Regions from separate parts of the Pseudoalteromonas sp. SG41-2 genome, predicted to be linked through region 1. Evidence: predicted binding sites of a transcription regulator. Region 1 holds the regulator's gene; the other holds the start of a gene.
What was found. Region 1 encodes sigma-54, which starts transcription at its own class of promoters, with help from an activator protein. Its sites were predicted from a motif close to GTTGGCACGNNNNTNGNNT; they were not measured.

Region 1 (16,425 bases):
GGTCGTGTTGTGCGTGGTTACTTGGGCTTCACAGGTACTGCCGTTGATAGTACCGGTAAAGAAGTGAGCGATAAGTTCACCCCTATTGCTGGATTGCGTATAACCAACCTAGATCCATTAGGTCCAGCATGGCAAGCTGGTATTAAAGAACAAGATATTGTGATTAAAATTGGCGGTGAAGATGTCACTAACCCACAAAAAACCTTAACCAGAATTGGTAATTCAGAGCCGGGCCATGAAATAGAATTTGAACTTTATCGAAATGGAAAAGTACTAAAAGTGATGGTGAAGGTTGCAGAGTTAGAGACTAAACTATAATTTTAGTTGCAAGGTAAAAGGTAAAAGGTAAAAGGTAAACAAGGTTTTCGCTTGAACCTTGTTACCTGAACCTTTCAACTCGTATTTAACTACTTCGGCGTTTGATGTTTGCACCTAACGCGCTGAGTTTATCTTCAATCCGTTGATAACCACGATCAACGTGGTAAATTCGGTCAACAACCGTTTCACCTTGTGCCACAATCCCCGTTAAAATTAGGCTCGCTGATGCACGTAGATCGGTTGCCATTACTTGTGCGCCACTCAAACTCTTAGTGTCACCACAAATTGCCGTATTCCCCTCTAAACGAATGTTAGCACCCATACGTTGTAGTTCTGGCACATGCATAAAACGGTTTTCAAAAATCGTTTCGGTAATGGTTGCGCTGCCATTAGCTACTACATTTAACGCAGTAAACTGCGCTTGCATATCGGTAGGGAAACCTGGGTGTGGCATGGTTTTAATATTAACGGCTTTGAGCTCACGGCCACGCATATCAAGATAAATACTATCTTTATGTACTTCAATCAACGCATTAGTTGCACGCAATTTTTCAATCACAGGCTCTAAACTATGAAAATCGGTAAGCTTACATAGCACTTCGCCACCCGCCATTGCTGCGGCCACTAAAAATGTGCCAGTTTCAATCCGATCTGGCAAGATGCGATGCTCACAACCATGCAGCTTTTCAACACCTTCAATTTCAATACGGCTAGTGCCTGCACCGCTAATTTTTGCGCCCATTGCTGTTAAGCAAGCAGCTAAATCTATAATCTCTGGTTCACGCGCCGCGTTTTCTAATACGGTTTTGCCGTCAGCTAAGGTTGCGGCCATTAATAAATTTTCGGTCGCGCCAACGCTGACCATTTCCATGTAGATTTCAGCACCTTTTAAACGCCCATCTACCTTTGCATTGATATAACCATTTTCAACGCTAATAACAGCGCCCATGCGCTCCAAACCTTGAATATGAATATCAACCGGGCGAGCACCAATTGCACAACCACCAGGAAGCGATACTTGTGCTTGACCAAAACGAGCAACCAATGGACCTAATGCTAATACTGACGCACGCATTTGTTTGACTAACTCGTAAGGGGCCAATGTTTTATCAACTTTGCCACCATCAATAACGAGCTGTTCGCCGTGCCAGTGTATTTCTGCGCCGAGGGTTTTTAATAATGCTTCAGTAGTGCCGATATCACGTAAACGAGGAACATTATTAAAGGTACTTTTACCGTCAGCTAATAATGCTGCAAACAAAATAGGTAAAGCGGCATTTTTAGCGCCAGAGATAGTGACTTCACCGGCAAGTCCGGTTCCACCCTGAATTACAAATTGATCCATGAGGAAACCTTTTTTATTGAGGTAAAATGAATTTTTGTTCGCGCTTCCACTCAGTAGGTGTAAATGCACGGATCGAAACTGCGTGGATTGTGCCGTCAGAAATGGTGTTCATCAACGGACCATATACCAGCTGTTGTTTTTTCACTCGGCTTAACCCATCAAAACAATCGCCGACTGCGATAACTTCATAATGACTACCGTTGGCTTTCACATGTACTTCAGCTAATTGCAATTCGTCGCGCAATAAGGTTTCGACTTGGCTTGTTTCCATAACTCTCACTCAAATAGGTTGGTAACCTGTCCCAACTGCATCAACTTTTGCAGTTGTTCAGGAATATTTTGCAATTCAAGGTGAACACCTTGCTGCTTTAATTCTGCGAAAGAGTGAATTAACCAAGCTAAGCCCGCCGTGTCAACCCTAGACACCTCAGAAAGGTCAAAATACCAGTTTTTATGGCTAGTTTGTGAGTTTTTATTCAGAAGTCGTTCAGCGGAAATTGAATTTCGAGTCAATTCACCACTGACTCGATAGTGCTGTTCGTCAAGCTGAGTAACCGTTACTTTACTCATTACCGCCGTCACCTCTAAATTGCACTGGCAACTTACTTTTCTGTTCAAGTAGGTCACTTACATGGTTAATACCTTGCTGGCGCAAAATGCCTTGAAATTCACTTTGCTTGGCATCTAATAAACTAATGCCCTCAGCAACCATGTCATAAGCACGCCATTCGCCATCGCGATCTTCACGTACTTTAAAATCAATTTTAATTTCCGGCTTACCTGGCTCGACAATTTTGGTTTTCACTAATACAAGGTCTTGTCCTGCAAACTCTTTGCTTGCACCAAACTCTACTTTTTGGTTGGTGTATTGGGTAAACACGCCAGCATAAGTGGCGATTAAGTATTCTTGAAACACATCAATAAAGTGTTTGATATCCTCAACCGCTTGCTTTTGCTCAGCAGGATCTTTAATCGCACGCACTTTTGATACATGACTTCCTAATACACGCAGTGCAGCATATTTATAATCAATGTAAGGCATCAACTCTTCTTTGACGATAACCCGTAGATGCTCTTTATCTTTTTCGATTAAAGGCTGGTCACGAGTAATACGTTGAAAAGTATTATCAGATACTTGGCGGACCATTTTATATGGGTCTGTTAAATCGACCGCATCGCTTGCTACGCTAATGGCACTGAAAGTCAGCGCAACTAAAATTAAAAATTTCTTAAACATAATTACTTACTCGCCGCCTTGATTGAATAAAAATTGCCCGATTAACTCTTCAAGCACCAATGCTGATTTCGTGTCAGTGATATAGTCGCCATCATTTAAGGCTTTGCTTTCAACACCAAATAACTCGTCTAACCCTAAGTTTTTATCATTACTTGTTACCGCAACACCTAAACACGCTTGTTCAGCTGATTTTGGGGCAATGACAGGGTTAATCCCTAAATATTGCTCACCTAGGATGCCTGATGTCAAAATTGAAACTGAGCTGGTATCTGAAAAACGACATTTATATTGCGCATCAATCGTCATATCAACAACTGGCACAAATTCTTGTGGGTGAATTGAAATACCCTCAACTCGACCAACCACTACACCACCTACTTTAATCGGCGCACGTGTTTTTAATGAACCAATGTTTTCAAACTTGGCTTTCAATAAGTAAGTTTCGCCGTTGCCGCTGATCCCTGCATTGGCAACTTTTAACGCCAACATAGCAAAAGCTGCTATGCCTAGCGCAACAAAAAAACCAACTAAAATTTCTAATTTCCGTGAATTCATTATCTATACCTTTATTAGCTAGTAAACATTACCGCTGTCAAAATAAAATCAAACCCTAAAACAGCCAAAGATGAGTGTACAACTGTCTCTGTTGTTGCTTTACTGATCCCTTCAGAGGTCGGTATACAATCGTAGCCTTTATAAAGCGCAATCCATGTAACCACGATGGCAAATACAAAACTCTTGATCATGCCATTTAAAATATCTTGCTGAAACGATACTTGTGACTGCATGATTGACCAAAAACTCCCCGTATCTACACCCAACCAATCAACACCCACTAAATGAGCACCAATAATTGCAACTGCTGAAAATATTAACGCCAGTAATGGCATACTGATAAAGCCCGCCCAAAAGCGTGGCGCGATAATACGTTTAAGAGGGTCAATGGCCATCATTTCAAGACTTGATAACTGCTCAGTCGCTTTCATTAAACCTATTTCAGCGGTTAATGCACTACCAGCTCGCCCGGCAAACAATAATGCTGTAACAACAGGGCCTAACTCTCTGAGTAAACTCAATGCTACTAATGGACCTAAGCTGTCCTCTGCACCATAACCAACTAGTACGGTGTAGCCTTGCAACGCCAATACCATACCAATGAATAATCCCGACACCATGATAATCAATAGTGACTGCGAGCCGACCATATATAATTGTCGTATTAAAAGCGGCGTGCCTTTTCTAAAATTAGGCAAACTCCATAACGCACCTATCAACATCTGAGTGGAGCGACCAAGTGCAGCAAATCGTCCTAACGTTTTATGACCTAGCATTTGCAAAAAATCAAACATCAGCGGCGCCCTCCCAGTAATTCTTGTTGATAAGGTTGAGCAGGAAAATGAAACGGCACTGGGCCATCAGATAATCCTTTTAAGAACTGCTGAACTAGGGCCGATTCATGATTACGCATTTCATCCGGTGTACCGCTACCAATAACGCCTTGATCGGCAATAATGATAACGTGATCGGCAATGCTCATCACTTCTGTTACATCGTGAGTTACGATTAATGATGATAATCCAAGCACTTGATTAAGCGATTTAATCAACTTAACTAATACCCCCATGGAAATTGGGTCTTGGCCTGCAAATGGCTCATCATACATAATTAATTCAGGATCAAGTGCGATTGAGCGCGCTAATGCAGCACGACGTGCCATACCACCTGACAGCTCAGAAGGCATTAGATCTTGTGCGCCACGCAAGCCAACAGCTTGTAATTTCATTAGCACCACAAGGCGAATTAAATCTTCACTTAGACGAGTGTGTTCACGCAGCGGAAAAGCGATATTGTCAAATACTGACATATCGGTAAATAATGCGCCGCTTTGGAACAACATACTCATTTTGGTTCGCGCCGCATAAAGCTCTTTGCGCGACATGGCAGGAATGTTATTACCTTCGAATAAAATAGTGCCGCTATCTGGTTTTAATTGACCACCAATTAAACGCAACATGGTGGTTTTACCAATTCCGCTTGGTCCCATAATTGCCGTAATTTTTCCTTTCGGGACACTAAAGCTCATATTTTTATATATGCAGCGATTGCCCCTAGAAAAGCTTACATCCTTGATTTCTACTATTGGTTGCGACAAGTCGCTCTCCATTACTATTTTCACTAGTTCACCTATTTTAAGCGTTTTTACAGCAAGATGGAAAAAACAAATCGTAAAATTTTGTAATATTCTATGTAATAGCGCTGCAAACCTTACAGCAGTAGGCTTAACCGTCGCTTAAATAATTATTCTCAGTCCAAATCAGGCCATAATCTAACAAGCTACGCAGATTCTTTTATTTATACTTTCAGGTTGGCTTTTGTTACTATTTGCAGTCATCTCATTTTGAATAATTGGCGTAACGTAATGGTGACTTCTTTTGTCATTTTAATTCTCGGATTTGCAGCTCTAGTTTGGAGTGCGGATCGCTTTGTTTATGGTGCTGCGGCACTGGCAAAAAATTTCGGTGTTCCTACTCTTATTGTTGGCTTAACCGTTGTTGCGATGGGCTCGTCAGCCCCTGAAATGATGGTCTCAGCATCAGCTGCGCTTGCCGGTAAAACTGACACTGCCGTGGGTAACGCCGTTGGCTCAAATATCACTAATATTTTACTTGTTTTAGGTATTACCGCGCTATTGCGCCCACTCTCAGTATCATCAATGACATTAAAACGCGAAATGCCGCTTGTACTACTAGTGTCAATCGCTGCCTGGTATGTATTTTCTGATAACTACTTTTCATTTGCTGAGGGCGTTGCATTAATCATTGGCTTTGTGGTCTTTATTGCGGGCTTAGTTATTATTTCTATTCGCGCTAAAAACCAAGCTGATGACCCATTTGTAAGTGAAGCCTGTGAAGACGTACCAGATAACGTGCCCACCAAATCGGCTTTATTTTGGTTAATTATTGGTATGATATTACTGCCTGTCAGCTCACATTTTTTAGTTGGCTCAGCAGTTGATATAGCCAAATACTTTGGCCTAAGTGATTTAGTAATAGGGTTAACCATTATTGCTATTGGCACCAGTTTGCCTGAGCTGGCAGCCTGTATTGCTGGGGTATTAAAAAACGAAGATGATTTAGCACTGGGTAATATTGTTGGCTCAAATATATTTAACATTTTAGCTGTGTTGCCACTGGCTGGGATTATCAACCCTTCAATTATTGATCCTTCAGCTGCAAACCGTGATGCCTTAATAATGATTGGTGCCACCATAGCCCTTATTGCTATGTCCTTGAGTTTTAGGGGCACAAGACGCATTAATAGAGTTGAAGGTGGCCTGTTATTGGTCGCGTTTTTAATCTATCAAGGTTATATTTTCAGCCAAGTTGCTTAATGCTAGCCACAAAATGGATAACACAATGACGCAGTTAAATTTTATTGAACAAGGTAAGCGGGTGCTAGAAATAGAGCGCCAAGCACTGCTTGATATAACCCAATATCTAGACGAAAACTTTAATCAAGCTTGCCAATTGATGTATCAATGTCACGGTAGGATCATAGTAGTCGGTATGGGGAAATCAGGGCATATTGGTAATAAAATTGCTGCAACACTGGCAAGCACTGGCACGCCTGCGTTTTTTGTCCATCCGGGTGAAGCAAGTCATGGTGATTTAGGGATGATCACTCGTGATGACGTGGTTATGCTTATTTCAAACTCAGGCGAAACCAGCGAAGTACTGAATATTATTCCGGTTATTAAACGTATTGGCGCAAAAATGATCGCCATGACAGGTAACCCTGAATCATCAATGGCAAATTGGGCTGATGCTCATGTATGCATCAAAGTAAGTCAAGAGGCCTGCCCATTAGGACTCGCTCCGACTGCAAGCACGACTGCAACACTTGCGATGGGTGATGCAATAGCCGTTGCTCTGCTAGAAACCCGTGGCTTTACCGCCGATGACTTTGCGCTATCGCATCCTGGTGGTAGCTTAGGTAAACGTTTACTATTGTGTTTAAAAGATATTATGCACAGTGGCCCAGCAACGCCTATGATCAATGATAAGCAATGTATCAAAGATGCATTAATCGAAATGTCGGCAAAAGGCTTAGGTATGACAGCTATTGTTGATGACACAGGGCAACTTGCAGGGCTTTTTACTGATGGTGATTTACGGCGAATTTTAGAGCAACGAATAGATATTCACAGTACTTTGATAAGCACTGTCATGACCCGCTCTTGCACTACTGCAACTGCTGATATGCTTGCCGCCGAGGCACTCAATATCATGGAGAATAAGCGTATCAATGGCTTAATTGTAGTTGATGATAAACACCACCCTATTGGTGCTCTTAATATGCAAGATTTGCTCAAAGCAGGAGTTTTATAATGCAGTTTGCTGACTTATATCAGCCACTTTCAGATGATGCTCGCGAGCGAGCACAAAAAATCAAACTCCTGATCTGTGATATCGATGGGGTGTTTTCAGATGGTCGTATTTATCTTGGTAACCAAGGTGAAGAACTCAAAGCGTTTAATACTAAAGATGGCTTTGGTATCAAAGCACTGATCAATAGCGGTTTTGAAGTTGCCGTGATCACCGGTCGTCATTCACAGATAGTTCAGCAACGGATGACTAGCCTGACAGTACCGCATATTTACCAAGGCCAAGAAAACAAGTTGCAAGCTTATCAACAGCTCAAGGATAAATTGCAGTTAAGCGATGAACAAATCGCTTACATAGGCGATGACGGACCTGACTTGCCGGTAATGGAATTGGTTGGTTTTGCGGTGGCAGTAAATGATGCGCATCCACTAATCAAACGCATTTCACATTATACAACCATGCTACCTGGTGGCTTTGGGGCGGTGCGTGAACTCACTGATTTATTAATGCTCGAAAATGGTAAATCATTAACCAGCGAAGGCACGAGCTCATGAATAGTGCGCGTTTAATATTATGCGTATTATTTGTCGGCTGCATGGTATGGCTGTGGTATCCGTATTTTTATCAAAGTACCGCCATAAAACAACACCAAGAAGATATAATAGCAAAACCTGATTATACTGCGGTGGCATTAAAACAAACCGCATTTGATGAACAAGGTAAAATTAGCCACAAAGTAACAGCTGCAAAAATGGAACTCTACCAACAGTTAGGGTTCACTTACTTTGAACAACCTATTTTTACACTCTATAATCAACAGCAGACGTGGCAAATTAATGCCGATGAAGCCACCTTATATGAAAATCATCAATTAATTTTAGAAGGTAATGTGGTTGCTAAAAACCTGACCAATAATGCCATGATTGAACATATAAACGCAGATAATATTCAGGTTGATATTGAACTACAAACCATGAGTTCAGAACAACCAGTTGAATTAATCGGACCAAATTTAAAAATCACTGGGCGCGGTCTCCATGCCGACTTAAAAGCCGAAGTGGTAGAACTAATTAACCATACGCGAACCATATATTATGACCAATAAATTTGCTCACTTGCTTGTTATACCAAGCTTATTCATTGCTTTTGCAAGCTTTGCTGAAAATACGACACCACCTGCAGATCAAGTCTCTATCAGTGCTGACACGCAGCTTGCCCAACTGAAAGACAATATCGGTATTTTTGAAAAAAATGTTGAAATCATTCATGGTAACCGCCGTATCAAAGCGGATCGACTTGAAGTCCATAAGCGCGAAGATTTAGGCGATAACAAACAACTACTTGTCGCAACTGGCAGTCCGGCTTACTTTGAAGAAAAACAAACTGATGGCACAGTAATGAGTGCCAGTGCTGATGAAGTCCGTTACGATGTCGCTAAGCGCTATTTAACCTTGGTTGGCAATGCACAAGTCACTCAGGCAGGTCAAAAAATCAATGCCAAAAGCATTACCTATGATATGGACCAGCAACTGATCAGTGCTGAAAAAGGCGCAAGCTCAAGCGATCGTGTGCACACCATTTTGGTACCAGTAGACAGTAAAAAAGACAAATCTAAAGGGCAGCCATGAGTACATTAAAAGCTGAATTTCTAGCAAAAAGCTATAAAGGTCGCCAAGTTGTAAAAAGCGTGGGTTTAGAAGTTAGCGCAGGCAGCATTGTTGGCTTATTGGGTCCTAATGGCGCTGGTAAAACCACCACCTTTTATATGATTGTGGGTTTAGTTCCAAGCGACAAAGGTAAAATCAGTATTGATGATAATGACATCACCTTACTGCCAATGCACAGTCGCGCACGGTTAGGGATTGGCTACCTGCCACAAGAATCATCCATCTTCCGTAAATTAACTGTTTATCAAAACCTGATGGCTATTTTAGAAACTCGTAAAGAGCTGAATAAACAAGCCAGAGAAGAAGCGCTCGACAGCTTACTTGATGAGTTTAGCATTCAACATATCCGCGACAGCCAAGGTATGGCATTATCTGGCGGTGAACGTCGTCGAGTTGAAATTGCACGCGCTTTAGCCGCAAACCCAAAATTTATCTTACTTGATGAGCCTTTTGCTGGCGTTGATCCTATTTCAGTGTTAGATATAAAGAAGATTATTGAACACCTTAAAAACCGTGGTATTGGCGTGCTTATTACCGACCACAATGTACGAGAAACCCTTGATGTTTGTGAAAAAGCCTACATAGTTTCTCATGGGGAGTTAATTGCATCAGGTACCCCTGAGCATGTACTCGCCGACCAAACAGTCCGCGATGTTTACCTGGGCGAGCAATTTAGGCTATAAAGCCACGCTCGGCTAAGTATCTGCTAGACTTAACGATGATAACAATAAAAGGATTGTTAGAGATACATGAGGCAATCACTCCAGCTGCGCATGGGCCAGCAACTTACAATGACACCACAGCTGCAACAAGCAATTCGCTTATTGCAACTCAGTACATTGGATCTCCAGCAAGAAATTCAAGAAGCGCTCGACAGCAATCCATTGTTAGAGCTAGAAGAACATGAATATTCAGACGACACGGCTGGTAAAAACGAACAAAAACAAGATAACGATGACTTAACCGTTAGCGCATCAGCAGACGACAAGCCAAGCGAATATGAACAAGAAAGTAGCGAAGCATTAAGTAAAGAGACCTTAAGTGACGAAATGGCTATGGACGTCACCTGGGACGAATACATGAGTGCTGCGCCAAATACGTCATCTGGGCCAATGCCTGAAGATGAGTCAATTTATCAAGGTGCCTCAACTGAAACCTTGCACGAATATCTAATGTGGCAATTACAACTCACACCTTTTAGTCCAACCGATGAAGCCATTGCCATTGCGATTGTTGAAGCCGTTGACGATTCAGGTATTTTAACCTTGAGCTGCGAAGACATCGCAGAAAGCTTAAATCAAGGTAATAACGAAGAAGAAATCGAACTCGACGAAGTGCAAGCAGTGTTAAAACGCATTCAGTTGTTTGACCCTGTTGGTATTGCTGCGCGCAGCCTACAAGAATGTTTATGTATTCAATTAAATCAATTTGATCCTGCAACTCCTTGGATTAGCGAGACAAAAATGATTTTAACTGATCATATCGATTTATTAGCTAGTCGTGACTATCGCACTTTGATGAAAAAGACTAAGCTTAAAGAAGATGAACTAAAAGAAGTAATGACACTGATCCACAGCCTTAACCCAAAGCCTGCGGATACCATAGTACGCGAAGAATCAGAGTATGTTATTCCTGACGTTTCGGTGAAAAAAATTAAAGGTCGCTGGGTGGTTGAACTCAATCCAGACAGCATGCCAAAAATTAGAGTGAACAGCCAATATGCGGCGATGTCACGCTCTGTAAAATCAAGCACTGACAGCCAATTTATACGCTCGCATTTGCAAGAAGCTAAATGGTTTATTAAAAGCCTAGAAAGTCGTAACGAGACGTTACTCAAAGTAACCAACTGCATTGTTAAACAGCAGCAAGGATTCTTTGAGCATGGCCCTGAGGCCATGCGCCCTATGGTACTAAACGACGTTGCCGAAATGGTTGAGATGCACGAATCAACAATTTCTCGTGTAACCACCCAAAAATACATGCATACCCCTCGTGGTATATTTGAGTTAAAATATTTTTTCTCGAGCCATGTAAGTACTGAGAACGGCGGCGAATGCTCATCGACAGCCATTCGAGCATTGATCAGAAAATTGATCAGTGCAGAAAACTCAGCGAAACCATTGAGTGATAGTAAAATTGCAGATATATTGGCAGAGCAAGGTATCAAAGTAGCTAGACGGACTATTGCAAAATACCGCGAGTCACTGGCTATTCCACCGTCAAATCAACGTAAAAGTTTGATTTAAGGCGTAAAATCACAAGAGGAAAATGCTTATGCAACTAAATTTAACTGGTCGTCATGTAGAAATTACTGATTCATTAAGAGACTATGTAAACAATAAGTTTGCCAAGCTTGAAAGGCATTTTGATCATATCAATAATGTCCATGTCATTCTTGATGTAGAAAAGCTAAGCCAAAAAGCAGAAGCCACATTACATGTCAGTGGCGCTGAATTATTTGCCTCAACTGAGCACCAAGACATGTATGCAGCCATTGACGGACTAATCGACAAACTTGACCGTCAGGTAATTAAACACAAAGAGAAGCACGCTCGACACTAACACTATGAAATTAAGCTCACTTATTTGCCAGGACTGCAGTAAAGCTGCGGTCCTTTTTAATAGCAAAAAACGGATCATTGAATTTATCAGCCAATTGGCTCATGAACAACTTCCTCAGCTATCACAACAAGAAATCCTCAACGCACTACTGTCGAGAGAAAAACTAGGTAGTACGGGTATTGGTCGTGGTATTGCTATTCCTCATGGCCGTATGAGTGGTGTTGAAAACCCGCTAGCAATAATTATAGTGAGTGAATCACCGATTGATTTTGATGCGATAGATAATCGCCCAGTTGATATATTTGTAGCTCTCATCGTGCCAGATGGTGATAGCCAACTTCATTTGAAGACGTTAGCCACAATTGCTGATAAACTCAACGACAAAGATTTTTGTAAACAACTACGTAGCGCAAAAACAGACCAAGATTTGTATCACGTAATTGCTGCGCAATCGTAGCCAAATGAAGGAGAATTTACATGGAGTTAATCATCATCAGTGGGCGTTCTGGCTCAGGTAAATCTGTTGCTCTGCGTGTAGTAGAAGATCTTGGCTATTATTGTGTAGATAATATTCCGGTAAACTTATTACCTTCATTAGTGCGCAGTGTCTCTGATAATTATGACAAAATTGCCGTCAGTATTGATGTCCGTAATTTACCGAAAGAGCAGGAAGAATTTAACGATATTCTTGAATACTTGCCTGGTTTTGCAAATCCGACGCTATTTTATTTAGACAGTGATGATCAAACCCTGATCAAACGTTTTTCTGAAACTCGCCGCTTACACCCATTATCTTTGGACTCTTTGCCACTGGATTTAGCTATCAAGCAAGAAAAAGTATTACTTGATGTATTAACTACTCGCGCTGACTTTATACTTGATACCACTGATCTGAGTGTCCACCAGCTTGCAGAGTCAATCCGTGAAAAGATTTTAGGGAAAAAAGATAAAAAACTAATCATTACCTTTGAATCATTTGGTTTTAAATATGGTATCCCAAAAGAAGCTGATTATGTTTTTGATGCACGCTTTTTACCAAACCCACATTGGGAGCCTGAGCTTAAGCCACTTACAGGCCTTGATCAGCCAGTAAAAGATTATTTAGCCAGCCATAGTATCGTACAAAAATTCACTTGGCAGATCCAAACCTTTGTACAAACTTGGTTACCGCATTTGGAGCGTAATAACCGCAGTTACTTAACAATTGCTATTGGTTGCACCGGTGGTCAACATCGCTCAGTTTATCTAGCGCAAACTATAGGTGAAAGCTTCTCGATGAGCCACAGCAATGTGAAAATTCGCCATCGTGAACAAGAATAACAACTCACGTTTACAGTAAGGAATGTTGATGCGTTTAGAAGATACATTTTTAATAAAAAACAAACTCGGTTTACATGCTCGCGCAGCCAGCGTATTAGCGCAATTAGCTGTGCAGTTTGATGCCAGCATCACACTTCATCAAGATGACAAACAAGCCGCAGGCGATAGCGTACTCGGCTTAATGCTATTAGAAAGTAGCCAAGGCAAAGAAGTTAAAGTTGTATGTGAAGGCCCGGACGCTGAACCTGCTCTTGCAGCAATTGGCGAGTTGATCGCACAACGCTTTAACGAACAAGAATAGCTCGTAGTCAGTACCACTAAATTGCGTTAAACTAAATAAAGTCGTTAATTAAACAGACCAAGCGCGTTAATTACCGACAACTGTTACCCTACCTATCAAGCGTATTAATTTTTAAGGACGCCAATGCCAGAAGCTTTTGAACAAGATTACCCACTACAACAACTAAAACAAGTGACCAAGTCACTTAACAGTGGTCAATTTGTTCAAGTAAGGCGTATGTTGGCAAAAACAGCTCCGTGTGACACCGCATTATTACTCGAGTCATCCCCACATAAAATTCGTACCTTGCTATGGCAACTGGTTGATCCAGATGTACAAGGTGACGTACTCGAAGAACTCTCAGAAGATGTTCGTTTAGGGATCATTGCCCAAATGGAGCCGAAGCACATCGCTGCGGCAACTGAGGACATGAGCCACGATGATCTAGGGGAAGTACTACGTAGCCTACCTGATACCGTCTACAAAGACGTTGTTAGTGCCATGGACAGCCAAGATCGAGAACGTGCAACTCAAGCACTCTCTTATCAAGAGCGCTCTGCTGGCGCGCTAATGAACACTGATACAGTGACCATCCGTCCAGATGTCACTATCGACGTAGTACTGCGCTACTTACGTTTACGTGGTGAGCTACCAGAAGGTACCGATGATCTTTATGTTGTTGATAAACATAACTGCTTTATAGGTGCCATGTCGTTAACGACCTTGTTGACTAACTCGCCAGATAAAATCATTCGCGACTTAATGGATGAAGATTGTGAATCTATCCTCATTTCGATGGATGAAACCGATGTAGCACAACTGTTTGAACGTCATAACTGGATATCAGCCCCAGTGGTTGATGATAATGACCATCTACTTGGCCGTATCACCATCGATGATATCGTTGACGTTATCCGTGAAGACGCCGAGCATAGCTTATTAAGCCTAGCCGGTCTTGATGATGAAGAAGATACCTTTGCCCCAGTGTTAAAAAGTTCGAAAAAGCGCTCAATTTGGCTTGGCGTTAACTTATTAACCGCGCTACTTGCTGCGATTGTGGCAAGCTTCTTTGAAAACACCTTAGCAATTTTACCTATTCTAGCGGTACTCAACGGTATAGTGCCATCCATGGGTGGTGTTGCGGGCAGCCAAACATTAACCCTCGTAATACGTGGTATTGCAGTGGGTCATATCAACCAAACTAACCAACGCTTTTTACTGATCAAAGAGCTTGCAATCGGCGCAATAAACGGGATTGTTTGGTCCATTTTAATTGCCGGTGTTGTTGCTATTTGGCAATGGGACTTTAAGCTTGGCGGCGTACTCGCCTTTGCCATGTTTATGAACTTAGTAGCCGCAGGTATCGCCGGTGCCAGTATTCCGCTGCTATTGAAAAAAATGAAAATTGACCCTGCATTAGCTGGCAGCGTAGTACTGACAACCGTAACCGATATTGTAGGGATCTTCGCCTTCCTAGGCACCGCCACATGGTTGTTGGTGTAGTTAAAAATTAGTTAAAGGTTAAACCCATCGTAGGCGCGAGTTTATCTCGCGCATCTCTTAGCGTTACATCAACCTCATCCGCCAACTTAGGCAATGGCTTTAGCCATGAATGTTATCAACCGCGCGGCATAAAGCACCGCCTACGATAAACCCAAAACTTTAACACCCGTAGGCGTTGAGCTTGCTGACGCACAAACTCCGAGCCACATTTAAAACGCGGTGGCAAGCCACTCGCCTACAAGTGATTTAACACCGAGATAAACGTTAAAACCCGTAGGCGTTGAGCTTGCTGACGCACAAACTCCGAGCCACATTTAAAACGCAGTGGCAAGTCACTCGCCTACAAGTGATTTAACACCGAGATAAACTTTAACACCCGTAGGCGTTAAGCTTGCTGACGCACAAACTCCGAGCCACATTTAAAACGCGGTGGCAAGCCACTCGCCTACAAGTGATTAATTAGACATCAAAGTAAACCTTAACACCGTAGGCGTTAAGCTTGCTGACGTACAAACTCCGAGCCACATTTAAAACGCAGTGGCAAGTCACTCGCCTACAAGTGATTTAACACCGAGATAAACTTTAACACCCGTAGGCGTTGAGCTTGCTGACGCAAAAACACCTATGACTATAATAAAATGAGAGGTTAAACATTCTTGGGGAAGGTTATAAGTGGATGTTCTTAATGAAAATAACAACATACACTTATAATTTTGGTATATAACATCCTAGCAAAATCCTTCTAATATCTACTTATTTAAAGCCCATTCCTTGCTGCTTTTACTTCGCTCCTTGATGCGCTATTCATTAGTTCCTTCCATTGCTGTGCCGTCCAAAGTGGCTTTGCGCTTTTTACGATCCCTTGTTGGTTTTTCCTTAATACGTTATCCATAATGTTACTCCTTGCCATCTATTGGCTGTTCATCCTTGTTATATTTCACACTGTGACTCTAACGACGTCCGATTATATAAATTGCATGTATCAGACCAGGAATATACCCTAGTAATGTTAACAAAATATTAATCCAAAACTGAGCACCTAAACCAACTTGTAAAAATACACCAAGTGGTGGAATAAGTACTGAAAATATAATTCGTATTAAATCCATGACTCTCACTCCCTGAAATTTATATAAGAAAGCCCAGCATAACTGGGCATTCGTGGCTTATAGATTATTCAGCTACAATAGTTAAGTTATCAACTACATCGCGAACATCTTCGGCATTCTTAGCAATTTTCACCGCTAGCTGTTTTTCAGCATCCGAACCAACAGTACCATTTAGCGTTACCACACCTTTATCGGTATCTACGTCAATATCCGTACCGCCTACTTCAGAATTAAACAAATAGCGTGTTGTAATAACGGTAGTAATTTTAGCATCCGTTAAATCACTTTCTGTGCTATCTGATTTCATCTTCTTGCTTTTTGTGTCCGTGTTTTTAACGACCGTTAGCTCGTTATCAACATCAGTTACACCATCTAGACTTAAGATAAGCTCTTCCGCTAGCTCTTTATCAAGCTCACTTTCAACTTTACCAGTTAGTACAACCTTGCCATTTTTTACATCAGTGTTAATGTCAAAGTTGTTTAAGTTAGTGTTCATTAACAGAACCGTTTCTGCCTTACCATCAATCCAAGCATCTTTACTTTCATTTTCCCAGCTGTTTGCTTGCGCACCCATAGCGGTTGTACCAAGAACTAACGCTGCAATAATAGATTTGTTAAATGTTTTCATAATCTTTCTCCTTTTGATTAAAGACAATATGATTAATGCGAACATCAAGCCAACTTTTAAAGCACTTAAAA
Region 2 (16,425 bases), on a different contig from region 1:
CCCTGCTGCGCTAACATTTCCCGTAATCTCGGCATTGATTGCTCAAGGGCTTCTTTGGCTTGCTGATTTTGCACCACAAAGTTAATGTGAGCTTGTTCTGCATCGCTACGAATACGAATTTGCATACTGCCCATTTCTGGCGGATCAAGACGTATTTCAGCTTCTTTATTATTAATGCTTAACAATGCACTCACTCGTTCTTGCAGTAACTTGGCAGCATCACTTTTCATGATATTCAACGCTTGTAACGCAGTTGGATCAATATTTATTTGTCTTGTCTGTGATGTAGGACTCGCTTGCTGAGCATGCATTACTTGCATATCAGCCAAAGCTTGTTGATAACTTTGCTCACTCCCTTCTACAGCCGTGGCTGTTGTAACTGCAGTGGTTAATCCGGTGAGCTGGCCAAACAATTGATTTACACGTGCCAATGTGTTGTCGCGCACAGGGCTTTGCTCTGCTTTAATATTTTCAGCAAATTGCTCGCTTTTTAGAACATTATCTTGTACTGCCAGTTTCACTTCTTGCTCTTTGCTTGCAGCCTTTATAAGTGCATCTTGTGGCGCAGATACTTTATTTGTATCTGATTTAGCGGTGCTGCTATTGGTAGTTGTAGTGCTTGCTAAATTATCTGCCATTGACTGAACCGTCAATTGAGCTTTTGACTCAGTCCTTTTTTCAGTACTCTCTGGCTGGGCTAATTCAGTAATCGCCTTATTGATCTGAGTTAATAAAGCCCCTTTGGGCTGCTCATTGCTCACAAAATTTCGTAATTGCTGGCTTAATGCCTGTTTTTGCATAGGGCTTAACAGCGAAATATCTTTACTTAGTTGAGTTAGCTCTGCGGTGTTAATTGTCGCAACTGCAGTGGTAGGTTTTGCAGCTTCTTTACTATTAAGCGCTACAAATTCAGCCAGCATTTTTTTTAAGTCAGTTATGTTAGCCGGTGATGGATCTTGCTGACGAATGACATCAACCTGAGTTTGCAGCTGTTTTTGCTGCTCCGGTGTTAAGCTCGCCAACAGTGGATTTTCATTTTTTTGCACAGTTGTCGTTGAGTTAAGTAATACCTTGCTGATTTGCTCTAATACAGCACTATTATTACGCTTTGACTGTTCAGCTGCTTTTTCTGATACATCAGTTTGAGAGCTTGAAGCAACACCTTTAACCGCTTCAGCGTCCATTGCTACTTCAGTGGCACTTTTGATTGCTTGTTTAGCGTTAGCAGTAACGTTAGTAACTGCTGCATCTGCACTTAGTGCTGCGCTCTGTTGAGGTTTTCCTTGCTGAGCAAGCATAGCGTCGGAACCTTTAGCTAATACTTCACTGTCTTGTGGTTTACCTTGGCTTGTATTTCCAGCAGCAATTATTTGAGCTGCGTCATTGTCAACTTGCCCGCTTTTTAACGTAGTTGTAGTCGCAACTGCTTGTTGGATTGTTGGCTGCATTGCCATCGCTTTATTTTGCGATGTCTCTTTTGCGACTTGAATATCATCAATAATAGGAGTAACTGCATCATCAGGCGGAGTGTTCCCCTTTAGCTGAAGTTGTTTATCAATTGCCTCTGCCAGCACCTTTTTTTCTGTAAGTAACGATGGTTTTAGCTGTTTATCGACTAATTGTGCAATCGGATCATCAGTAGCAGGAGTCTCTGTATCAATAATAGGCGTAACATCATCAATTGGACGGGCTCCAGTGACTTTAACAAGCGTAGGGTCTATTTTTTCCTCGCTGTATTTCCCCAACTTTGAAAGTAATGAGGAATTTTCGACAGTTGGCGTATTATTTACCCGAGTGTCCATGTTATTAGCCGCCGTTATTTGCGCAAGCATTGCATCACCAGACATCGCATTTTCATCACTGTTGTCAGCAGACGTTTCTTGTGCTTTTTCAGCAACAATTACGGCTTCTGCTGAACGTGCCTCAGCACCCGTTGAATTAACCTTTATAGATGTTTCCGCAGCATTATTGGCACTTTGTAATTGGCTAAAAAAGTCACTATCAGTGCTTTCTTTATCTGCTGCTGCACCACCTTTGGCACTGTCTTTTTTATTTAACTGAACATCCTGCTCAGTTGAGATAAACACTGAAAGATCACTAATAGCCATAATTCACCTAGATTAAAAGTGGCAATTTGCCGCCGCAGTTTGCCAGAATAAATACTTATTACATTAAACAAGCAAATAATATGCCTAAGCTGATTTGAATTAATAAATAACCCTATTTTGGGCAATAGGCTATAAAACGCGACGTCTTTGGTAAAATTGATTTGCGGAAAATTCATCAAGCATTTTTTGTTCATTTTTTTGTGCGATCACATTCGCTTTAAGTTGCTGTTTTTCTATTAACTTAGCAACCGCTTTAGCCTTAATCTGCTGTTTCAGCCATAAACTTTGGCGTTGTGAGACAACTTGTTTAGCAGTACTAACTGTATTCGCTTGTTGACGAATGGCTTCTTCGATTTTGGCAATGAAAGCATGATATTGACTAAACCCGGCGCTACTTAAACCGGACTTTCCTTTTACATGTAATTGCTGAGTATATTCTAAGCGAAAGTTATTCAAGCCTTGCAATTTTTGTTGATTGCCTTGCAAGTTTTGCTGCGCTTGTAAATAATTTATCCGTAAAGCTTCTTCTTTATCATTTTCTATTTTCAGCAATAAACTGAGCTTATTGGTTGCCATTATGCTTGTCCTAATAATTGCGCAAGCCCTTGTAGGCCATCGTCATAGCTGATCACATCCTTCATGCCTTGTTGTAAAAATGCATTCACTCTTGGCATCATATTAATGGCCTGATCAAGCATTTGGTCGGTGCCTTTTTGATAAGCACCTAAAGTAATCATATCTTTATTTTGCTGGAACATTGAATACACTTGTTTTAACACTCGCGCTTGTTGCATATGTGCTTCTGAGACAACTTGTGGCATCACCCGTGAAATCGATTTTTCTATATCAATAGCAGGATAATGACCACTGTCAGCGAGCTCTCTGGATAACACGATATGACCGTCTAAAATGGCTCGCGCCGCATCAGCAATCGGATCTTGCATATCATCCCCTTCACTCAGTACAGTAAAAAACGCTGTGATAGAGCCTTGCCCTTCGCCGCCATTACCAGCACGTTCCACCAGCGCGGGTAGCTTTGCAAACACTGAAGGCGGATAACCTTTAGTCGCTGGTGGTTCACCAACCGCAAGCGCTATTTCGCGCTGCGCCATGGCATAACGCGTTACAGAATCCAGTAGCAATAAAACATTTAAACCTTGATCGCGAAAGTACTCCGCGATAGTTACCGCACTTTCACAGCCTTTTAATCGCATTAATGGTGATGCATCAGCGGGCGCGGCAACTACGACAGAACGTTTACGCCCTTCCACACCGAGTATTTCTTCGATAAATTCTTTTACTTCGCGGCCACGCTCCCCCACTAAACCAACAACTATTACATCCGCTTCTGAGCCTCGGGTCATCATACCCAGTAATACCGACTTACCCACGCCTGAGCCTGCAAATAGCCCCATGCGCTGGCCTTGGCCAACAGTTATCACTGAATTAATAGCGCGTACGCCAACATCCATCGGCTGCGTAATTGGTCGTCGAGATAATGGGTTAATGGAATTTTGTGCAAATTTTAAGTAATGCTCTGCTTTAATAGCTCCAAGCCCATCCAACGGACGCCCTAAGCCATCAACAACACGACCAAGTAAACACATACCAACAGGCAGTCCGGTATCATTTACTTGTGGGATAACTCGCGCACCAGGTAGTACACCAGAAATATGGTCATTTGGCATCAAGTAAAGCGTCTGGTCATTAAAACCAACAATTTCAGCATCAACAAAACCATGCATGGTTTCAATTTTACATTGGCTGCCAACTGGCGCGCGTAATCCTTTCGCCTCTAATGTTAACCCTACAACACGGGTTAAAATTCCCGCAACAGCAGGCGTTGGACTATGAATATGTTTTTGATACTGTTGTAAACGTTCACTTAATGGGCGTGGTTGAGAACTCATTGCAAACCAAAAATAGCGTTAGATACCACTACTATGCAAAAAACTATCCAACGTTTCTTTGACGCGGGTTTTTATAGTCATATCAATAGATGATTGTGGTGTTTTTACTTGGCAACCACCGCGATCTAAAGTCGGCTCTGCAACTAACTGCCAATGGTTTTCAGCTAGTGCAGCTTCACCATAACTATTTTTAACCAGTTCAATGTCTTCAGGGTGTAAATGAATACGCACACTTTGCTGCTCATTGGCTAACGCATCGATACACTGCTTTAAACTTTGCAAAATAATTTCAGGGGAGGTTTTAATTTCTTGATAAACTAACGCTTCGGTTAGCATTACGGTTAACTGTACAAGTTGCTTTTCGGCGTCATCATCGACTTTAGCTAATGGCGCTGACAAACTATCCAACAATGCTTTTAGACCCGTTAGCTGTTCTTCAATCAGTGGTTTTACTTCTTCTTGACCTTGTGTTTTACCAAGCTCAATGCCTTCTTTATAACCGGCTTCTTTTCCCTCACCTACGCCTTTTTCAAAACCATCAATATAACCCTGCTCGTGGCCTTGTTTTAAGCCTTCTTCGTAGGCATCTTGACGAATTCGTTCCAGCTCAGCCATCGTTAACGAAGGCAGCTCAGGCTCTTCGGGCTCTAGTGCTTGTTCACTTTCTTCAAGCTCTTTACGATATAAATCGGCCAGCGGTGTACCAAACGCCGTTGAACGACCATCGAATTTTCGAGTGTCTTGCGTAACATCTGGAATTGGCCAGTTTTCTAATAATTCATCAACTGCTTCACTGGCTCGTAAAGGACGACCTTGATATTGAGTAGGTTTGCTCATGGTTTACAAGAACTCCTCACCACCACCACCACCAAGCATAATTTCACCTGAATCAGCGAGACGACGTGCCGTAGATAAGATCTCTTTTTGCGCGGCTTCAACTTCGCTGATCCGCACAGGTGCCATTGCTTCTAAATCATCAGCAAGCATCTCTGCAGCCCGTTTTGACATATTGCCGAGGATTTTCTCTTTCAATGCATCATCTGTACCTTTGATGGCTTTCATCAGTACATCTTGTTGGACTTCTCGCAAGATAGCTTGAATACCACGATCATCAACATCCATTAAGTTTTCAAATACGAACATTAAATCTTGGATTTGTTGTGACATCTCTTCGTCATGCTCGCGGATTGAATCCATCAACTGACCTTCAATATTGGTATCGAGGTAGTTCATAATATCAGCCGCCGCTTTCAAACCGCCCATTTTCGCAGCTTGCGCACCAGCTTGTCCGGCAAATTGTTTTTCCATGATCTCGTTCAATTCTTGTAAAGCCGCAGGTTGTACTTCTTCAAGGTTGGCGATACGCATGGTTAAATCTAAGCGCACTTTTTCAGGAAACTGCGCTAAAATTTCGGCCGATTGCTCAGGCTCCAAATAAGATAAAACAATCGTTTGAATTTGCGGATGCTCATTGCGAATAATATTGGCAACTTGCTTTGAGTCCATCCATTTCAATGAATCAAGGCCTTTGGCACCGGATCCCATAACAATTTGATCTATGAGGCTTGCCGCTTTATCTTCACCAAGTGCCGCAGTAAGCGCTTTTTTGATAAAATCTTCTGATTGGAAGCCAATCGTACTAAAGCTTTGTATTTGTTCTATAAATAAATTGTGCACGGCACTGATTTTGGCTTGCGATAGATCATCTATCGCCGCCATTGCCATACCCACTTTTTGCACCTGTTTAGGTTCAAGGTGCTTTAATATTTGCGCTGCATCTTCTTCGGATAAGCTTAGCAATAAAATTGCGGCTTTATCTACACCGTCTAATTTATCAACATCAAACGCTGCTGGCAGTTGTTTTTGTTCTTGATCAGTCATCTTCAGTTAACCACGCTTTCACAACTTGTGAGGAGAGTTCTGGCTCATTTGCTACTAAGGCACGAACAGCTTTTAATAAGTCTTCATCGCCATGTAGGTCTGGTAACTGTAGTGTACCATCACTTGAGAAGCCAACCGAAGCAGAATCAAAATCTTTATTTAGCATATCTAGGGTGTTATCACCAATATCTACACCAGAACTAAGCGCATCATCATCATACTCTTCAAGGGTATCATCTGGGTAAATCAAGCGTTTCAGCATAGGTTTAACCACCGCCATGATTAGCACTATAATAACCAATGCGCCAAGCACTAAACGCACAACTTTCATAAACCAGTTTTGTTCCCACAGTGGTACTTCAATAGCTAAGTCCATCGGTTCACGTACAAACGGTACTGTCACTACTTCTAATGCATCACCACGCTGTAAGTCAAAACCCACACCACCTTGCAGTAAACGACGAATATTTGACAGTGCTTCAACTGAGCGAGGCTCCATAGTCGTTTCACCATTTTCACCCACTTTTGCCACATAATCGACTGCCACAGACACACTAATTCGACGAATAACACCACTTTGCTGACGTGTATGGGAAATAGTAGTATCAAGTTCATAGTTACGTGTCGCCTCTTTATGAGTGCGACTGGGTGATGAACCAGAGCCTGCACCACCTTGACCGGCAACTTCAGGAATATTCGAATCCACTGGGGGCTGATTTGTCAGCGCGCCAGGAATACCGATAGCTAACCCGCCGATGTTGTTTTCTTCAAAAGTGGTTTCGCTGCGTACCGCTGGTAAATCAGGGTTGTAGCGTTTTTGAGTTTCTTCAATCGCGCTAAAGTCCATACTTAAATCGACTTGTGCAGTGTAGTTACCCATGCCAATAACTGGCATTAAGATACCATCTATTTTATCTAGATATTCTTGTTCACGTTTACGTTCAATATCGTATTCTTTACGTGAGCGAGCAGCTAACGCACTTTGCGATCCTGAATTAAGTAATCGGCCATTTTGGTCTGTTACAGTTACTCGTGACGGCTCTAAACCTTGCACTGCTGAACCAATAATATCAACAATGGCGTCCACTTCTTCACTACCGAGCATACGACCACGTTTTAAAGTTAATACAACTGTTGCGGATGGTTTTTTCTCACGACGAGCAAAAACATTTTCTTTCGGGATTGCCAATAATACTTTAGCACGCGTGACATTTTGTAGTTCCTCGATCGTGCGCGCAAGTTGTTGTTCACGACCGTGCTTTAAACGTTCACGCTCTAAACGCTGACTAACACCAAAACCCATATCTTGCATGATAATATCAGTACCCGAGTTCGGCGCTTGCTCAATACCTTCGCGGGTCATTAACAATTTAATATTTTGATATTCATTTTCAGGAACAGAAACCACATTGCCATCAAGTTGATAGTCAATTTTTTGTGCATCTAAAAAATCGAGCGTTTGAATTAGCTCTTCCGTTGGCATTTTTCCAAGTGGACGCATATCTGGTTGACGTGCCCAAATAATCACAAAAATAGCGATCGCTAAACAAATCGCTAATGCAATAATTAAAGTGACCTGACGTAATACATCAACGCCGTTTAATGCACTTAAATAGCCTGACTTTTGTTCTTGTTGATCGTCATTATCAGTTTGGTCGATACCGCCGCCGGCCAAAGCAAGATCTGTTGATTGATTAGATTGCGCCACAATAATTCTCCACTACCTAGTTAAACAGGCATGTTCATGATTTCTTTATAGGCTTCTACAAGTTTGTTACGAACTTGTACAGTGGCTTCAAAGGCAACCGATGATTTTTGTGATGCGATCATCGCATCCGCTAATGACACATTTCGGTCGCCCATTTCAACCGCTACGACTTTTTGTTTTGCATCAGCTTGAAGGCCATTCACGGTATTGAGTGCATCACTTAACAAATCGCCAAATTGGGCGCTCGAAGTAGGCTGCGCCTGCGTCGGTAATTTGTTTACTTGATTACTACGACCAGCTTCGAGAGCCATAGATTGCATTTCTTGAAATAATGCGCTGTTTTGAATTTTCATAATTGTCTCTGACGATGCAGTTTACTAATAACTTAATAAAGCACAAAGCATGCCAACTAATAAATTAATTAATATCAATAGCTTGAGATGTGTTTTTGTTGTCAGAGTTTTGACAAGTTTACGCCCAGCAAGGCTGAGCGTAAATTAAATAGTGAAGGAAAACAAAAATTATAGAGGCTTAAGCAGGTAAGGTGATCCCCAAATCACGCATTTGTGCCAATTTATAACGTAATGTTCGTGGGCTGATCCCTAATGTTTCAGCTACATCTTTACGCTTGCCTTGACAACGATTTAGGGTCTCTAAAATAATTCTATGCTCTTTATCTTTAAGTTCATCTTTGTAACTTCCCGAATCCAAGCTTGGTAATTCTTCACGCAGCTGATTGCGTTCTGCTGTCGCTTTTATTGCTGGCGCTTGCAGATCATAATAAGCATCATTAGTTGGTGAACTTGTAACCGCCGAAGTAGTGTTTTCTGGTGCTGAATTAACCGGCACTAAACTTGCTGATAAAGCCGCAGTTAGAGGAGTCTGGGTTAAATTTTCAATAAAAATAGCACTTTCGTCAATCATATCACCGTGGCGTAATATCAACGCACGCTGGATCACATTATCCAGTTCACGCACATTACCTGGCCAAGTATGAGCTAATAATTTTTTCTCTGCCGGTTCGCTAAGTACAGCGATAGGCTCTTTGCTTTTATTGAGATGACGTTCAATTAAATGCTTTGCCAACACGACAATATCGCCTGGACGTTGACAAAGTGGACGCCACATCAACGGAAATACATTTAACCGATAATATAAATCTTCTCTAAACTGGTGCTTAGCCACAGCCTCTTTTAAATCACGGTTACTGGTAGCCAAAATACGCACATCTAGCTTAATAGTTTTGCGACCACCTAAACGTTCAACTTCGCGTTCTTGTAATACACGTAGTAACTTAGCCTGTAGGCCTAAATCCATCTCAGTGATTTCATCAAGTAAAATTGTGCCACCTTGTGCTTGCTCAAATTTACCCGGACAAGCTTGAATCGCACCAGTAAACGCGCCTTTCTCGTAGCCAAATAATGTAGCTTCGAGCATATTTTCAGGGATCGCAGCACAGTTTATTGCGACGAATGGCTGCTCTGCGCGATCTGATTTATCATGGATAAAGCGTGCGAGTACTTCTTTACCTGAGCCACTAGGACCAAGCACCATCACACTGGCATCCGATTTAGCAACCCGACTTGCAAGTTCTAATAGCTGAATGCTACTCGGATCGGCGACAATCGGGCCATCAGTTTCTTTTTCTGGCTCAGGTAGATAGCGGCTTACCATATTAAGTAGCACTTCGGGCGCAAACGGTTTGGCCATATAGTCAATTGCCCCTAACCGCATAGCCTCAACAGCATCATCAATAGTCGCATACGCTGTCATCATTAAAACCGGTAGATCAGGGTAATTAAGATTTATGCTGCGCAGTAAATCAAGACCACTCATCGCGCCCATTTGCACATCGCTCACGACCAGCGAAAAGCTGTCTTTTTTAAGTAGCACCATAGCTTGCTCAGCACTGTCAGCCGCAACGCAATCTATTCCAGACATTTCAAGCGTATCAATCAAGGCTTCACGAAGCCCTGCATCATCTTCAACCACTAAAATCGTGTTGTTCATATTGCCTCCGCCGATGTTGACTTTGTACAAATAGGTAACAGTAAACTAAAGCAGGCTCCGCCTTGAGCATTGTTCGTTACTGCAACTCGTCCTTGGTGTGCATTTGCGACTGAACTAACTACCGCTAAGCCTAAACCTGTGCCTTGGCTTCGGGTAGTAAAAAATGGTTCAAATAATTTATCAAGTAAGCTTAAATCGACCCCAGGGCCATTATCACTTACAGTAATACACACTAGCTCGGGGTCACTCGCATCCCGCTGCGCACTTAATTGAACGAGTGCATTACTGCCAATGACTTGAATACTATTGTGAATAAGGTTTTGAATGGCACTGGCAAGCGCAGTTTTATTGCCCATTATCTCGATATCAGGCTCAGGTAAACTGACCTGAAGTTCACTATTATTAAGTGCGACCATAGCATCAGCGCCAGTTTTCACTTCAGTTAATAATTGCTGCATGGAAACATGTTCAACAACTTGCTGATCGCCACTTTTTGCGAACAACAACATATCGTTTACTTGGGTTTCGAGATCTTTTAAACGCGACATTAACTTAGTATGAAAATTGCCTCGCGAGCTTTCGGGTAACCGCTTTGAACCTAAATTAGCGGCATACAAAATCGCAGCAGACAGTGGTGTTCGCACTTGATGTGCCAAAGATGCCACCATTTTACCCAATGCACTTAAACGCTGCATATGTGCAACGCGTGTTTGTAGACGACGCGTTTCGGTTAAGTCAGTCATTAAGATTAATTGCCCTGGCTCTGGCGCTAATGCCGTTATTTCTAACTTAATTAAGCGTCCATCTTTTAGCGATACTTCATGGCCATCATCTTGTTGGGGCCGAAACGAGCGCTGGATCACACTGAACCACTTTTCACCTTCGAGTGGCTCCCCTAGCATGTCTGTTGCAATTTGATTAGCTTTAGCGATCAAACCGCGACCATCAAGCACCACAACACCCGCAGGCATTGTATCTACTAAATGACTTAACCAACTGGCTTGCTGGCGTAATTCACTTAACTCACCAATGTACTCTTCTTGCAGTAAACATGGGTTATACTGGGTCGCTGTGATAAATTGTGGTTTTAAGACATTAGCTAAGGCCATAATGCATTCTCGTTTACAGGATCTAACTAGCTAAATGCACAAATTGTACCAACAATTATATTGATTAATTTCATTTGCTTAGCGTATAAATAACGCGACAAAAAAATGACAAACTAAAATAAGCAAAGCAAGGAGACACTATGAATTCAACAAATTTATGTCGCTGCCCTTGGCTCGATACCAGTAAAGATGACTATGTTGCCTATCACGATGATGAATGGGGGATCCCAGTATATGATGACCAAACACTTTTTGAATTTATTACTCTGGAATCAGCACAAGCAGGATTAAGTTGGTATACGATTTTAAAGAAACGTGATGGCTATCGTCGTGCATTTTTGGATTTTGATGTAGAAAAAGTCGCACAAATGAACGAGCACGATGTTGAACGATTAATGCTTGATGAAACAATTATACGTAATCGTTTAAAAATTGTAGCAACTATAAATAACGCCAAACGTTTTATTGAAATTCAGCAAGAATTTGGCAGCTTCAGTAACTATCAATGGCAGTTTGTAGGTGGTAAGCCGTTAGTGAATGAGTTAGATAAACTTAGTGACTACCCTGCAATCACAGAGGCCTCAACTGCATTTGCAAAAGATTTAAAAAAACGGGGATTTAAGTTTTTAGGTCCAACCACAGTGTACGCCCATATGCAGGCCTGTGGTATGGTGAATGATCACAGTAATGATTGTTTTCGTAAAGCTGAGATTATTGAAAAATACTAGGTGTTAAGAGCTAGAAAAGTGACTAGGCGCTAGGATCCTAAATCTAGCGTCTAGGAATTAATGGCTGAAGCCATTTCCTACAAATGCTTAACCCACATATAAGCAGGCTTCAGCCACGAAAGATTTATATATATTTTTATCTGCTCATTTGATCTCATTCACTTCTCTTTGTGCAAAAGACCTTTAAATGATTGATCCACCACAGAGAACTCCGAGTTCAAAGAGGAAGGGATTAGGGTCCTAGCCCTTCAGCTCCGTGTAGCGCGCAGCGCCTCGGTGGTAAAAATTAAGTAACTATTTGCAAGCACCGAAATGGTAGGTAGTGCTTTAGCGCGTCAATGAACTTATCACCGTAAACGACGACCACACTCTGTAATTACTGATATTGCGAAGTAAAATATTAGCAACTTAGCACGTGTTAATCTCGTGATAGGTTATATTTTTTCATTTTTTCAACTAAGGTTGTGCGGCGTACACCCAAGATCTCCGCAGCACGCGCTACGACATAATCATAACGCTCTAAGGCCTGAGTGATCAGGCTAATTTCCAGCTCAGCTAAATAATCTTTTAGCTCAATCCCTTCGTCGGGTAAAAGGTCTGCTGATGGCTGAATTGCTTCAACTTCTGGCTCATCGTCGTAATCACTAAAACCAGTACTGAAAATATCATTGAAAGCATCACGCTCCATAAGCTCTTCGGGATATTGTGGTTCATAAGCATCAACTTCAATATAACGATATTTTGCTGGTAGATCGGGAATATCAACCACTTTATCTGGCAACATGATCACCATACGCTCAACTAAGTTCGCTAACTCGCGAATATTCCCCGGCCATGTGTGCTCTTTTAAACTATCAATTGCCCGCTCAGTAAACTTAGCGGTAGTACCACTTTGCTCATTAATACGGCGCATTAACTCTTTTAATAATAATGGAATATCATCAGCACGTTCTGCAAGAGATGGGTTTTCGATAGGAAAAACATTGAGTCGATAATATAGATCTTCGCGGAAACTTCCTTGATCTATCATTTGTTCAAGATCACGGTGTGTAGCAGCAATCACCCGTACATCGGCTTGAATTGGTTTTGTACCACCAACCCGCTCATAGCTGCGCTCTTGTAACACTCGCAATAACTTTACTTGCATTTGCAGCGGCATATCGCCAATTTCATCTAAAAACAGCGTCCCCCCTTGAGCAAGTTCAAAGCGGCCCTTGCGCGCTGAAATAGCACCGGTGAACGCGCCTTTTTCATGACCAAACAACTCACTTTCTAACAGCTCCGCAGGTATAGCCCCACAGTTAACGGGTACAAATGGCCCTGTATTACGTTTTGATAGTAAATGAACATTACGAGCAACCACTTCTTTACCAGTACCTGATTCGCCTAAAATTAATACGTTGGCGTCCGTTTTAGCAACTTGTTCAATTAAAAAGCGTACATCTTTAACCGCTTCAGTTTCACCAACTAAGCCATCAAAGGTTTTGTGCGGTTTTGCGTGTTTATGCTCATTTGGCAACATCCGTTGATACTGTTGGCAATCATGCAGTAATTGAGTCGTTACATCATGGTTAAAAGGTTCACAGATAAGGCCAACTACATTGGCAATGCTCAACAGTGGTTTAAGGGTTTCACCAATTAATAGAAATGGTATTGTTGGATGGCGCTTGATCACGCTTTCATGATCTAAGCTTTGCAATGCACCGAGGATCACCATACATGATTGCTTTTGGTATTTTTCACATTCTTGTTCAAGGCTTGCATCGTCAAGCAGTTGCACTGCCTCACCAATAAAGGTAAGCGCAGCATGTAAACCAATCGCACGATTATTATTATTGTCTAAAATCAAGATCATTATTTAGCGAACCACAGTTACTACAAGCTATTAATAATTTAAATTGTAAGCGAGTTTGACAGGGATGCAAGCACAAAGCGGCAGTTTTTTGACATAGATGCCAAAAAACAGACACTAAGCTAATTGCAAGTAATACTTAAGAATTACTGTTTTATCATAGCCGTTATAATAACCCTAAAATAGATTCAGCCGATTGGTTAGCTTGGCCACGCAGTGCTATTGACGCTTGAGCTAAAATATCATTTGATACCTGCTGTGAAACCGCCTGAGCATAATCGGTATCTTGAATTCGACTTTGGCTCGCGGCAATATTTTCTTGCTGAGTACCCAGGCCTTTAATAGTGCTAGCCAATGTATTTTGAAAAGCACCAAGTTCAGCACGCTGGGCGTTAATTTCGTCCGCCGCTTGGTCACTAATATCAATTGCAGCTTGTGCACCTGCTTGAGTAGAAATATCAATTGTTGATATTACTGATGCAAAACTACCATCCGAAGGAGTAACCGTTTGATTTGCATTCGCATCTGGACCAACTTGAAACGACACCGACTGACCATCAAACAAAGGTTTACCTGCAAAATTGGCATTTTCAAACGTCTCTGTAATCTGACTTTGTAATTGCACCACTTCTTCTTGCAAAGCAGCACGGTCATTATCATTTAATGCGCCATTACCTGCTTGAATAGATAATTCACGAATACGCGAGACAGCATCGTTGACACCCGACAAGTTTGACTCGGTCGCTTGCGAATAAGAAATACCATCATAGGCATTATTCACCGCTTGGCTGTAACCGTCTTGCTGGGAGGTTAACCGATCTATAATTTGCAATGCCGCGGCATCATCTGCCGCAGAGTTGACTTTTTTACCCGTAGCAAGTTGCTCTGCAAGCTTGTTACTGGTTTGCTGTGTTTGGTTTAAAAAACTAGTTGCTGGTGATTGAATTTTCATAACAGGCTCCGACACGCTGATTGGTTAAATTATAGCTTAATTTGCCAAATTTTGCACTTTGTACCATTGTTTAATTAAATTAACTTGGCATCGTGCTTGCTAACCTACTCTGTTAATAGGTAAAGTACTGAGCAGTGTATTAAATTTCACTTTTTGCGTATTTAATTTTTTACTATAACTACGCCAATGATAAATAACTTGGGTAAAACTATGTTCGATAACAAAACAATTTTAATTACCGGTGGTACCGGATCATTCGGTAAAAAATACGTAAAAACGTTACTTGAGCGATACAAGCCAAAAAAAATAATTATTTTCTCTCGTGATGAGTTAAAACAATTTGAAATGCAGCAAGACTTTGATCAACCATGTATGCGTTACTTTATCGGTGATGTACGCGACAAAGACCGCTTACGCCGTGCAATGCGTGGAGTAAATTACGTTATTCATGCTGCAGCTCTTAAACAGGTCCCTGCCGCAGAATATAACCCGATGGAATGCATCAAAACTAACATTAATGGTGCTGAAAATGTCATTGATGCTGCCTTAGACAATAATGTTGAAAAAGTCATTGCGCTTTCTACTGATAAAGCAGCCAACCCAATTAATTTATATGGTGCGACAAAATTAGCATCCGATAAATTGTTTGTTGCCGCTAATAATATTGCCGGTGGTAATCGCACCACATTTTCAGTTGTTCGCTACGGTAATGTAGTCTGCTCGCGCGGTTCAGTAGTGCCTATTTTCCAAAAGTTTATTGATCAAGGCCGCGACCATATCCCTATCACCCATGAAGAAATGACCCGCTTTTGGATCAGCCTTCAGCAAGGTGTTGATTTCGTTTTAACTAACTTTGAGAGGATGTTAGGGGGAGAAATTTTTGTTCCCAAGATCCCATCAATTCGTATTACTGATTTAGCAACAGCAATGGCACCAAACCTGCCACAAAAAAATATCGGTATTCGCCCGGGCGAAAAATTACATGAGGTGATGTGCCCTTCTGATTTGTGTTTTGATACCTACGAATTTGATGATCATTTTGTGATTGCACCTGGCATTAAATTTAGTAGTCGCAGCAATAATTTTGATACAAATGCATTAAATGAGTGCGGTAGGAAAGTTGAGATCGGATTTGAATATAGTTCTTTAAGTAACCCCCACTTCTTAACGATAGAAGAAATAGCAGCTTTTAATATTCAGGCACTTTTATGATCCCATATGGAAAGCAATCTATTGACCAAGCAGATATTGATGCGGTACTCAATGTCTTACAATCTGACTGGCTCACGCAAGGTCCTAAAGTACCCGCATTTGAAGCTGGCATTGCTAGTTACTGTAAAGTAAAGCATGGCATTGCAGTAAATAGTGCAACATCGGCGTTACATATCGCATGCCTAGCATTAGGCGTTGGAGAAAACGATATAGTCTGGACATCTCCTATTTCTTTTGTAGCATCAAGTAATTGCGCACTTTATTGTGGTGCTAAGATTGACTTTGTTGATATTGACTTAGATACCGGCAACATGTCGATTAAGGAACTTGAGCAGAAGCTGATCCTAGCAGAAAAAAATAACTGCTTACCTAAAGTTGTAATACCGGTACACTTGGCGGGTCAATCATGTAATATGCAAGCCATTCATCAGCTCGCTACTAAATATGATTTTAAAATTATCGAAGATGCCTCTCACGCCATTGGTGCTAAATATTTAGATAAGCCTGTTGGTAATTGTGAGTTTTCAGATATTTGCGTATTCAGCTTTCATCCTGTGAAAATCATCACGTCAGCTGAAGGCGGTATGGCGGTTACAAATGATGATAATTTAGCAAAGCGTTTAAAAAGATTAAGAAGCCATGGGATCACATCAGATGAAAGTGAAATGACCGATGCAAGCCATGGGCCTTGGTACTATCAGCAAATCGAGCTTGGCTTTAATTATCGAATGACTGATTTACACGCAGCGTTAGGGCTTAGCCAACTAAGTAAAGTTGACGAATTTATTAAGCAGCGACATCACCTTGCTAAAATATATGATACACATCTTAATTTAAATTTGGTTCGTCCATTGCAACAAATTGATACCTGTTATTCCGCTTATCACTTGTACATAATTCAACTTAATAATAGCGATGCAACTCGTCATAAAAACGCTGTAACTCAGCTTCGAGC

Region 2: the regulator sigma-54 is predicted to act here: its motif matches at 2,178-2,196, upstream of H5186_RS06710 (flagellar hook-length control protein FliK).

Annotation. Positions count from the first base shown of each region.
Region 1 covers NZ_JACJFK010000037.1:5,259-21,683, reverse strand. The annotation lists gene H5186_RS20665 (trypsin-like peptidase domain-containing protein) at 1-318, shown strand, start outside; gene murA (UDP-N-acetylglucosamine 1-carboxyvinyltransferase) at 404-1,663, opposite strand; gene H5186_RS20655 (BolA family protein) at 1,677-1,934, opposite strand; gene H5186_RS20650 (lipid asymmetry maintenance protein MlaB) at 1,940-2,233, opposite strand; gene H5186_RS20645 (phospholipid-binding protein MlaC) at 2,226-2,900, opposite strand; gene mlaD (outer membrane lipid asymmetry maintenance protein MlaD) at 2,907-3,455, opposite strand; gene mlaE (lipid asymmetry maintenance ABC transporter permease subunit MlaE) at 3,470-4,249, opposite strand; gene mlaF (phospholipid ABC transporter ATP-binding protein MlaF) at 4,249-5,064, opposite strand; gene H5186_RS20625 (calcium/sodium antiporter) at 5,320-6,291, shown strand; gene H5186_RS20620 (KpsF/GutQ family sugar-phosphate isomerase) at 6,317-7,288, shown strand; gene kdsC (3-deoxy-manno-octulosonate-8-phosphatase KdsC) at 7,288-7,839, shown strand; gene lptC (LPS export ABC transporter periplasmic protein LptC) at 7,836-8,390, shown strand; gene lptA (lipopolysaccharide transport periplasmic protein LptA) at 8,380-8,913, shown strand; gene lptB (LPS export ABC transporter ATP-binding protein) at 8,910-9,635, shown strand; gene H5186_RS20595 (RNA polymerase factor sigma-54) at 9,702-11,198, shown strand; gene hpf (ribosome hibernation promoting factor) at 11,227-11,514, shown strand; gene ptsN (PTS IIA-like nitrogen regulatory protein PtsN) at 11,519-11,971, shown strand; gene rapZ (RNase adapter RapZ) at 11,992-12,834, shown strand; gene H5186_RS20575 (HPr family phosphocarrier protein) at 12,863-13,135, shown strand; gene mgtE (magnesium transporter) at 13,259-14,617, shown strand; gene H5186_RS23165 (hypothetical protein) at 15,375-15,509, opposite strand; gene H5186_RS20565 (YqaE/Pmp3 family membrane protein) at 15,568-15,726, opposite strand; gene H5186_RS20560 (BON domain-containing protein) at 15,791-16,354, opposite strand.
Region 2 covers NZ_JACJFK010000006.1:81,154-97,578, forward strand. The annotation lists gene H5186_RS06710 (flagellar hook-length control protein FliK) at 1-2,108, opposite strand, end outside; gene fliJ (flagellar export protein FliJ) at 2,238-2,684, opposite strand; gene fliI (flagellar protein export ATPase FliI) at 2,684-4,018, opposite strand; gene fliH (flagellar assembly protein FliH) at 4,037-4,855, opposite strand; gene fliG (flagellar motor switch protein FliG) at 4,859-5,899, opposite strand; gene fliF (flagellar basal-body MS-ring/collar protein FliF) at 5,892-7,607, opposite strand; gene fliE (flagellar hook-basal body complex protein FliE) at 7,628-7,960, opposite strand; gene H5186_RS06745 (sigma-54 dependent transcriptional regulator) at 8,139-9,617, opposite strand; gene H5186_RS06750 (PAS domain-containing sensor histidine kinase) at 9,614-10,726, opposite strand; gene H5186_RS06755 (DNA-3-methyladenine glycosylase I) at 10,867-11,454, shown strand; gene H5186_RS06760 (sigma-54 dependent transcriptional regulator) at 11,873-13,309, opposite strand; gene H5186_RS06765 (flagellin) at 13,473-14,258, opposite strand; gene pseB (UDP-N-acetylglucosamine 4,6-dehydratase (inverting)) at 14,469-15,470, shown strand; gene pseC (UDP-4-amino-4,6-dideoxy-N-acetyl-beta-L-altrosamine transaminase) at 15,467-16,425, shown strand, end outside.